2 regions of the Nocardioides secundeburneus genome follow, and region 2 is predicted to be linked to the other one. Evidence: predicted binding sites of a transcription regulator. Region 2 holds the regulator's gene; the other holds the start of a gene.

Region 1 (4,411 bases), on a different contig from region 2:
CGGCTTCGAGGGCCGCAACGTGACCGTGCGGTTCGAGCCCCGCTCCTACGAGAGCTACCTGTGGAACCTCGTGCGCATCGCCACCCGCGACCGCGACGTCCGCGTCGTCGAGTCCGGTGAGTTCGACGCCGAGCGCCGCGAGAACGGCAGGGACTGGCCCGCCGACGCCGAGACGATGGTCGGCATGAAGCGCCTGCTCAACGTGCGCACGTGCCTCGAGAGCGTGCTGGCCGACGGCGTCCCGGGCGACTTCATCGAGACCGGGGCCTGGCGCGGCGGCACCTGCATCTTCGCCCGCGCCGTGCTCAAGGCCCACGGCGTCACCGACCGCACCGTCTGGGTCGCCGACTCCTTCGAGGGCCTGCCCAAGCCCGACGGCCGGTTCGAGGCCGACGCCGGCGACGAGCACCACACCAAGATCGAGCTGGCGATCTCGACCGAGCAGGTCGAGGACAACTTCCGGCGCTACGACCTCCTCGACGACCAGGTCAAGCTGCTGGTCGGCTGGTTCGACGAGACCCTGCCGGCGGCACCGATCGAGCAGATCGCGGTGCTGCGCCTCGACGGCGACATGTACGGCTCGACCATCGACGCGCTCGAGCCCCTCTACGACAAGGTCGCCGTGGGCGGCTACGTGATCGTCGACGACTACGGCGCGGTCAAGGGGTGCGCCCAGGCCGTCCACGACTTCCGCGAGTCGCGGGGCATCACCGACGAGCTGCACCCCATCGACTGGGCCGGCGTCTACTGGCGCAAGTCGTGACCCGCGACCTCGGCACCGACCGGGCCGCCGACTTCGAGGAGAGCCCGCAGGTCAAGATCCGCCGCCTCGAGCGCACGCTCGCCGTCGAGCGCCGGTTCGCGGTGAAGTCGACCCGGCAGCTGCACCGCGTCATCGCCCGCGACCTGCGCGAGGCCGAGCAGCGCGCCGACGCCGCCGAGAAGCGGGCCCGCCGCGCCGAGCGCCGCGCCGAGCGCGCCGAGCGCGAGCTCGCCGAGCTCAAGCAGAGCGCCACCTGGCGGGCCGGACGGGCGGTCGTCGCCCTGCCGTCGCGACTCAAGCGCCGGCGGGGGAGCGCGTGACCGACGTCCTGCTGGCCACCAGCGCCGGCTACCGCGACGGCGAGCCCGGCCACGAGGCCCTCGACGCCGCGCTCGCCGCCCGTGGCGTCTCCGCCGCCTGGGCCGTGTGGGACGACCCGTCCGTCGACTGGTCGGCGGCGGGTCTCGTCTGCGTCCGCTCGACCTGGGACTACCAGCAGCGCCTGCCCGAGTTCCTCGTGTGGGCCGAGGGGGTCGGCCCGTCGCTGCTGCACGGTCTCGACACGTTCCGCTGGAACACCGACAAGTCCTACCTGCTCGACCTCGCCGCACGCGTGCCGACCGTGCCGACCGTGCTCGCCGACGACGACGCCGGCCTGCGCGACGTCGTCAGCGGCCTCGGCGCCGCCGTCGTCAAGCCGCGCGTCGGCGCCGGTGGCGAGGGCCTGGTCGTCGTCCGGCGGGACGACGACCCGCTGCCGGTCGACGGCGGCCCCTGGGTGGTGCAGCCGCTGCTCGACTCGGTGCACGATGAGGGTGAGCTCTCGGTCTTCGTGCTCGACCGGCGCCCGGTCAGCCAGGTGGCCAAGATCGCCCCGCCCGACGACGTCCGCGTGCACGAGGAGTACGGCGGCCGCTCCTCGGTCGTCGCGCTCACGCCCGAGGCCCGCGACCTCGCCGTCGCCGCCGTCGCCGCCACGGCCGAGATCGTCGGCGCCGAGATCGTCTACGCGCGCATCGACCTGCTCCGGCTCGACGGCCGGCTGCACGTCAGCGAGGTCGAGGTCACCGAGCCCGGCCTCTACCTCGACGTCGTCCCCGCCAACGCGGAGGCCTTCGCCGAGGTGGTCGCCGCGCGGCTGCCGTCGTCGCGGGCCTGACGGGTCGGGCGGTCGCGGTCGAGGCGGTCGACCTGGGTTGTCACTCTCGGGGTGCGAGTGCTAAACATGAGGCTGGCACTCTCGCCACGAGAGTGACAATCCGGAACGGTGCCAGCTGAGGCTCCCTCGCGGCGGAGAAGTGATCTGCCGAGAGCGGGGTCGTCCGTCGCGGGCAGCCCACCGAACCGCATCCACCGACTCCCACCAGAGGATCGCAGGAGTTATGCCCAAGCTGATTGCATTCAACGAGGAGGCCCGGCGCGGTCTCGAGCGCGGCATGAACACGCTCGCCGACGCCGTCAAGGTCACCCTCGGCCCCAAGGGCCGCAACGTCGTTCTCGAGAAGAAGTGGGGCGCCCCCACGATCACCAACGACGGCGTCTCCATCGCCAAGGAGATCGAGCTCGAGGACCCCTACGAGAAGATCGGTGCCGAGCTCGTCAAGGAGGTCGCCAAGAAGACCGACGACGTCGCGGGCGACGGCACCACCACCGCCACCGTGCTGGCCCAGGCCATGGTCCGCGAGGGCCTGCGCAACGTGGCCGCCGGGGCGAACCCGATGGGCCTCAAGCGCGGCATCGAGGCCGCCGTGGCCGCCGTCAGCGAGCAGCTGCTCGGCATGGCCAAGGAGGTCGAGACCCGCGAGCAGATCGCGGCCACCGCCACCATCTCCGCCGGCGGCGACAGCACCGTCGGTGACGCCATCGCCGAGGCGATGGACAAGGTCGGCAAGGAGGGCGTGATCACGGTCGAGGAGTCGAACACCTTCGGCATCGACCTCGAGCTCACCGAGGGCATGCGGTTCGACAAGGGCTACATCTCGGCCTACTTCGTCACCGACCCCGAGCGCATGGAGACCGTGCTCGAGGACGCCTACGTCCTCATCGCCAACTCCAAGGTCAGCAACGTCAAGGACCTGCTGCCCCTGCTCGAGAAGGTCATGCAGTCGGGCAAGCCGCTCGTCATCATCGCCGAGGACGTCGACGGCGAGGCGCTGTCGACCCTGGTCGTCAACAAGATCCGCGGCACGTTCAAGTCGGTCGCCGTCAAGGCCCCCGGCTTCGGCGACCGCCGCAAGGCCATGCTGCAGGACATCGCGATCCTCACCGGCGGCCAGGTCATCTCCGAGGAGGTCGGCCTCAAGCTCGAGACCGCCGGCATCGACCTGCTCGGCCAGGCCCGCAAGGTCGTCATCACCAAGGACGAGACCACGATCGTCGAGGGTGCCGGCGACGCCGGTCAGATCGAGGGCCGGGTCAACCAGATCCGCGCCGAGATCGAGAAGTCCGACTCCGACTACGACCGCGAGAAGCTCCAGGAGCGCCTGGCCAAGCTCGCCGGTGGCGTCGCCGTCATCAAGGTCGGCGCGGCCACCGAGGTCGAGCTCAAGGAGCGCAAGCACCGCATCGAGGACGCCGTCCGCAACGCCAAGGCCGCCGTCGAGGAGGGCATCGTCGCCGGAGGTGGCGTGGCGCTCGTCCAGGCCGCCGCCACCGCGTTCGACAAGCTCGACCTGTCGGGCGACGAGGCCACCGGTGCCAACATCGTCCGCGTCGCCACCTCGGCCCCGCTCAAGCAGATCGCGATCAACGCCGGTCTCGAGGGCGGCGTCGTCGCCGAGAAGGTCGCCAACCTCGAGTCGGGCCGTGGCCTCAACGCCGCCACGGGCGACTACGTCGACATGATCGGCGAGGGCATCATCGACCCCGCCAAGGTGACCCGTTCGGCCCTGCAGAACGCCGCGTCGATCGCCGCGCTGTTCCTCACCACCGAGGCCGTCGTCGCCGACAAGCCGGAGAAGGCCGCCCCCGCGGGCGACCCGACCGGCGGCATGGGCGGCATGGACTTCTGAGTCCACGCCTCACCTGCTCCACCTGCTGTACCCAGAACGGCCCGTCCCTCCGGGGGCGGGCCGTTCGGCGTCTGCGGGGGTCGGTGGTCCTGATCGAGCGATCGCGCGGATCCGGCCATGCTGAGCCGGTCCGGTGGCACTGTGCGCGCGATCGCGCGGAGAGTGCCGGTGGTGAGGTCTGAGGGTGGCACTGTGCGCGCAATCGCGCGGAGAGTACCGGTGCCCGAACCCCGGGGAGGGCGCTACCGCTTCCAGCGGAACGAGACGACCATCGGGTCGATCTGGGCGCGGCGCTCGGCCATGGTGTCGACCAGGGAGTGCTGGAACGTCACCCGGTAGAGGAACTTGCCGCGCTGGGCGAGCCAGGTCTCCTCGTAGAACGACAGGTCGTCCTTCGTCGAGTAGTACTCCGCGCGGATGCGCGCCACCCGCTGGCCGTCGAGCCAGGCCGGCTTGAGGCGCTCCTTGTTGCGCAGCTCGATCGTGTCGTCGTTGTCGTCGAGGCCGGTGACCAGGCTGTCGGCAGCGATGTCGAGCAGCGGGATCGTGTCGAGCCGGAAGCCCGGGTCGTTGCGCCGGATGAAGACCGAGGAGTAGTAGCCCTCGAGGTCGTTGTAGTCACGAGCGCCGACGCCCT
Region 2 (4,411 bases):
ACCGTCCTGTGACCCGGTCGACCGGTCGTCGGACTGCTCGGGCCGCTTGCCGTCGGTGAGCAGGTCGCCGACCGTCTCGTTGTCGCCGAGGCCGTCGGCGAGCGGGTTGTCCTCGCCCGGGCGCACGTCGTCGGGCAGCTGGTCGTCGTCGATCGCCTCGGGCGCCGGGTCGGTCTCGCTCATCTCGCGACCGTAGGCCGCGCCCGGGCGCCGTCGCCTCACCTCAGAGCAGGGGAAGTCGCTTCTGCGACCGGGGCAGGTGCTCGTAGCCGCGGACGACGGCGTCGGCGAGGTAGCGGGCCGGGAACGGCCACTGCTCGGCCGCGCCCAGCGCCTCGTCGACCCGCACGCCCCGGCCGGCGAGGTCGCGGATCGTCTCGGCGACGATGCCGATGTCGTTGCGCTGCTGCTCGACGAACTCGCGGTCGACGACGGTGCCGTGCCCGGGCACGACGACGGTCGACCGGGTGCAGAGGCCGAGCACGACGTCGAGGGTGAGCGGCCACTCGAGCGGCCAGCACTCGGCGCCGAAGCCGGGGGTCGCGTCGCGGTCGGCGGACTCCTCGATCAGGTCGCCGGCGAGCACGACGTCGGCGTCGGGCACCCGGACGACGGCGTCGCCGGCGGTGTGGCCGCGCCCGGGGTGGACGAGCTCGACGTAGCGGTCGCCGAGGTCGAGCACGCGCGCCGAGGAGAACGTGTGGTCGGCGACCACGATCTCGGTGGCCAGCACCTCGGCGCGGTGCGGGTCGGCGGCCTCTCCGGCCTCGGCCTCGTAGAGGGCCTGGACGCGGCGTCCGGCCGCGAGCGTCGACTCGGCCGCGCTCTCGTGGGCGTGGATCGGGACGTCGCCGTAGGCCGCGCGCAGCGTGGCGTTGCCGAAGGTGTGGTCGAAGTGCTCGTGGGTGTTGACGACCTCGACCACCTCCCCGGCACCGAGGGCGCGGACGTCGTCGACGACCTCACGGGCCGCCTCGGCGGAGGCGTGGGTGTCGACGACGAGCAGGCCGCGGTCGCCACCGACGACCGTGACGTTGACGTCGAACCAGGGGTAGCGCGCCACCCAGACGCGGTCGGCGATCTCGGTGAAGGGCACCCGGCCGTTCTAGCAGAGGCGGTTCTAGCAGAGCCCGGCGTGCAGCTCGCCGCGCAGCAGGTCGCCGAGGTCGTCGGTGCTGGTGGCCGCCCGTGGGAAGCGCAGCCGGGTGCGATGGGCGCCGGTGACGTCGACCCACTGCACCTCGACGCCGGTGGCGGTCAGGCCGCTGAGGGAGACACCGACGACCTCGGCCAGGCGGGTGCCGGTGGTGGTCGAGACGGCGCGGCGCAGCTCGTCCTGGTGGCACAGGTTGGCGTGCTCGGCCGAGCGCTGCAGGTAGCCGCGGTTGAGCACGTGGGCGGGGGAGCGGAAGGCCGCGACCGGGACCCGCACCTGGTCGCCGCCGCGCTGCGGGCGGCTGAGCACGACGACGTCGACGACGAGCACGACGGTCTCGCGCACCTCGGTGCAGCACTCGCAGGCCTCCTGCCCGCGGCGCTCGAGCCGGCCCCCGAGGGTGAGCACGGCGTCGCGGTCGGCGGAGGCGGCCGGGCCGAGGCCGCTCTCGAGGGTCAGCAGCGCGCGGCGTCCGCGGGCCGCGGCCTCGACGAGGCGGGTGCCGGCGGGGCTGGAGAACGTCGGCACGCCGGCGATGTCCTGCATGCCGAGCTCGCCGCGGCCACCCTCGGTGGGGTCGCCGAGGTCGCCGAGCACGTCGTCGACGCCGTCGACCACGAGGTTGACGGCGGCCGGGCACGCGAGCACGGCCCGGGCGGCCGCCGCGAGCAGCGCGGGGTCACCGGTCGAGGTGTGGTGGTCGAGGCTGGTCATGCGGTCTCCTCCGGCGGCGGGACGTCGCGCGAGGTAGGTCGCGGTGCGCAACGTAAGGCAAGCCTAACCTTGGCGACGGACGACGTCCACCCGGGTTCCGCAGGACGGTAGGCTTGGCACTCGACGTCTCGGAGTGCCAGGCGTCGTGCGTCAGGTCGTCCGTCGTCGAGCCCGGGAGGTCACCGTGCAGGAGGAGCGCCGCCTCGCGGTCCTGCGGGCGATCGTGCAGGACTACGTCGCCACCGAGGAGCCGGTCGGCTCCAAGGCCCTCGTCGAGCGCCACGGGCTCAACGTCTCGCCGGCCACCGTGCGCAACGACATGGCGGCCCTCGAGGAGGAGGGCTACCTCACCCAGCCGCACACCAGCGCCGGCCGCGTGCCCACCGACAAGGGCTACCGCCTCTTCGTCGACCGGCTCGGTGCGGTCAAGCCGTTGAGCGTGGCCGAGAAGCGGGCCATCGCGAGCTTCCTCGACGGCGCGGTCGACCTCGACGACGTCGTCAGCCGCAGCGTCCGCCTGCTCTCGCAGCTCACCCGCCAGGTCGCGGTCGTGCAGTACCCCGTGCTCAGCCGCTCGACCGTGCGCCACGTCGAGGTCGTCGCGCTCGCCCCCGACCGGCTGCTGGTCATCCTCATCCTCAGCACCGGCCGCGTCGAGCAGCGCGTCGTCGACCTCGACGCCGACCTGCCCGACGACGACCTCGCCCGCCTGCGCAGCCGGCTCAACCTCAGCGTCACCGGCGAGGTCATCGGCGCGGCCGTCACCGCGCTCGGCGACCTCGCGGCCGCCGACGAGCCGCACGACGCCGCCACCGCGGCCGTCGTCCAGGTGCTCGTCGACGCCATGAGCGACCACCGCTCCGACGAGCGGGTCGCGGTCGGCGGAGCGGCCAACCTGGCCCGCTACGGCGACAGCTTCGACTCCGCCGTCCGCCCGCTGCTCGAGGCGCTCGAGGAGCACGTCGTGCTGCTCCAGCTGCTCGGCGAGGCCTCGGCCTCGGGCACCGTCACCGTGCGCATCGGCGCCGAGGGCCCCATCGAGGAGTTCGCCTCCACCAGCGTCGTCACCACCGGCTACGGGCCCCACGACGACGCCCTGGCCACGCTCGGCATCGTCGGGCCCACCCGCATGGACTACCCCGGCACCATGGCCGCCGTGCGCGCCGTCTCCCGCTACGTCTCCCGCATCCTCGACGAGTCCTGACCGGACCCGCCCCGCACCACACCGCGAACCACCCGAAGGAAACCCGTGCCTCAGGACCCCTACGAGCTGCTGGGCGTCGCCCGCGACGCCGACGCCGACACGATCAAGAAGGCCTACCGCAAGCTCGCCCGCCAGCTGCACCCCGACGTCAACCCCGACCCCGCGACGCAGGACCGCTTCAAGGAGGTCACGGCCGCCTACGAGGTGCTCTCCGACCCGCAGAAGCGCGCCGCCTTCGACCGCGGAGGCGACGCGTTCGGGGGCTTCGCCGGCGGTCAGGGCGCCGGCTTCTCGTTCACCGACATCATGGACGCCTTCTTCGGCGGCCAGGGTGGCCCGGGGGCCGGACGTGGACCCCGCTCGCGGGTGCGTCGCGGCCAGGACGCGCTCATCCGGGTCGAGATCGAGCTCGCCGAGGCGGCGTTCGGCGTCTCGCAGGAGCTCAAGGTCGACACGGCCGTCGTGTGCACCACCTGCCACGGCGACGGCGCCGCGCCGGGCAGCCACCCGGTGCCGTGCGAGACCTGTCGCGGGCAGGGCGAGGTGGCCCACGTGCAGCGCTCGTTCCTCGGCGAGGTGCGCACGCTGCGCCCGTGCGCCGCGTGCCGCGGCTTCGGCACGATCATCCCCGACCCGTGCCGCGAGTGCTCCGGCGACGGCCGGGTGCGCTCGCGCCGCACGCTGACCATCAAGATCCCGGCCGGCGTCGACACCGGCACCCGCGTGCAGCTCGCCGAGGAGGGCGAGGTCGGCCCCGGCGGCGGCCCGGCCGGCGACCTCTACGTCGAGATCCACGTCGCGCCCCACGAGACCTTCACCCGGCACGGCAACGACCTGCACTGCACCGTCACGCTGCCCATGACCGCGGCCGCGCTCGGCACCACGCTCACGCTGCCCACCCTCGAGGCCGACGTCGAGGACGGCGCCGGCTCGGGCGTCGAGACCAGCTTCGAGCTCGAGGTCCCCGCCGGCACCCAGTCCGGGGCCGAGACGGTGCTGCGCGGCCGGGGTGTCCCCGGGCTGCGCGGTGGTCGCGGCGACCTCGTCGTCACCACGATCGTCGAGACGCCCGGCCGCCTCGACGCGCGCCAGGAGGAGCTGCTGCGCGAGCTGGCCCGCCTGCGCGACGAGGAGCGGCCCACCGGCCAGGTCAAGGCGCAGCAGAAGTCGGTCTTCGGGCGCCTGTTCGGCCACTGATGTCGCTCCCGGTCCACCTCGTGCCGTCGCTCGACGGCGTCGCTCCGGGAGCGAGGGTCGTCGTCGACGGCGACGAGGCGCACCACGCCGTCGCGGTGCGGCGCATGCGCGTCGGCGAGCGGCTCGTGCTCACCGACGGC

What was found. Region 2 encodes HrcA, which represses chaperone genes, less so after heat shock. Its sites were predicted from a motif close to TTGGCACTCGNNNNNNNCGAGTGCCAA; they were not measured.
Region 1: the regulator HrcA is predicted to act here: its motif matches at 1,995-2,021, upstream of groL (chaperonin GroEL).

What each region holds. Positions count from the first base shown of each region.
Region 1 is NZ_JBDUUE010000002.1:202,354-206,764, forward strand. It holds gene ABFT23_RS05895 (TylF/MycF family methyltransferase) at 1-763, shown strand, start outside; gene ABFT23_RS05900 (hypothetical protein) at 760-1,083, shown strand; gene ABFT23_RS05905 (ATP-grasp domain-containing protein) at 1,080-1,922, shown strand; gene groL (chaperonin GroEL) at 2,146-3,774, shown strand; gene ABFT23_RS05915 (serine/threonine-protein kinase) at 4,017-4,411, opposite strand, start outside.
Region 2 is NZ_JBDUUE010000003.1:178,294-182,704, forward strand. It holds gene ABFT23_RS08935 (hypothetical protein) at 1-183, opposite strand, end outside; gene ABFT23_RS08940 (MBL fold metallo-hydrolase) at 224-1,096, opposite strand; gene ABFT23_RS08945 (hypothetical protein) at 1,121-1,870, opposite strand; gene hrcA (heat-inducible transcriptional repressor HrcA) at 2,055-3,074, shown strand; gene dnaJ (molecular chaperone DnaJ) at 3,120-4,271, shown strand; gene ABFT23_RS08960 (16S rRNA (uracil(1498)-N(3))-methyltransferase) at 4,271-4,411, shown strand, end outside.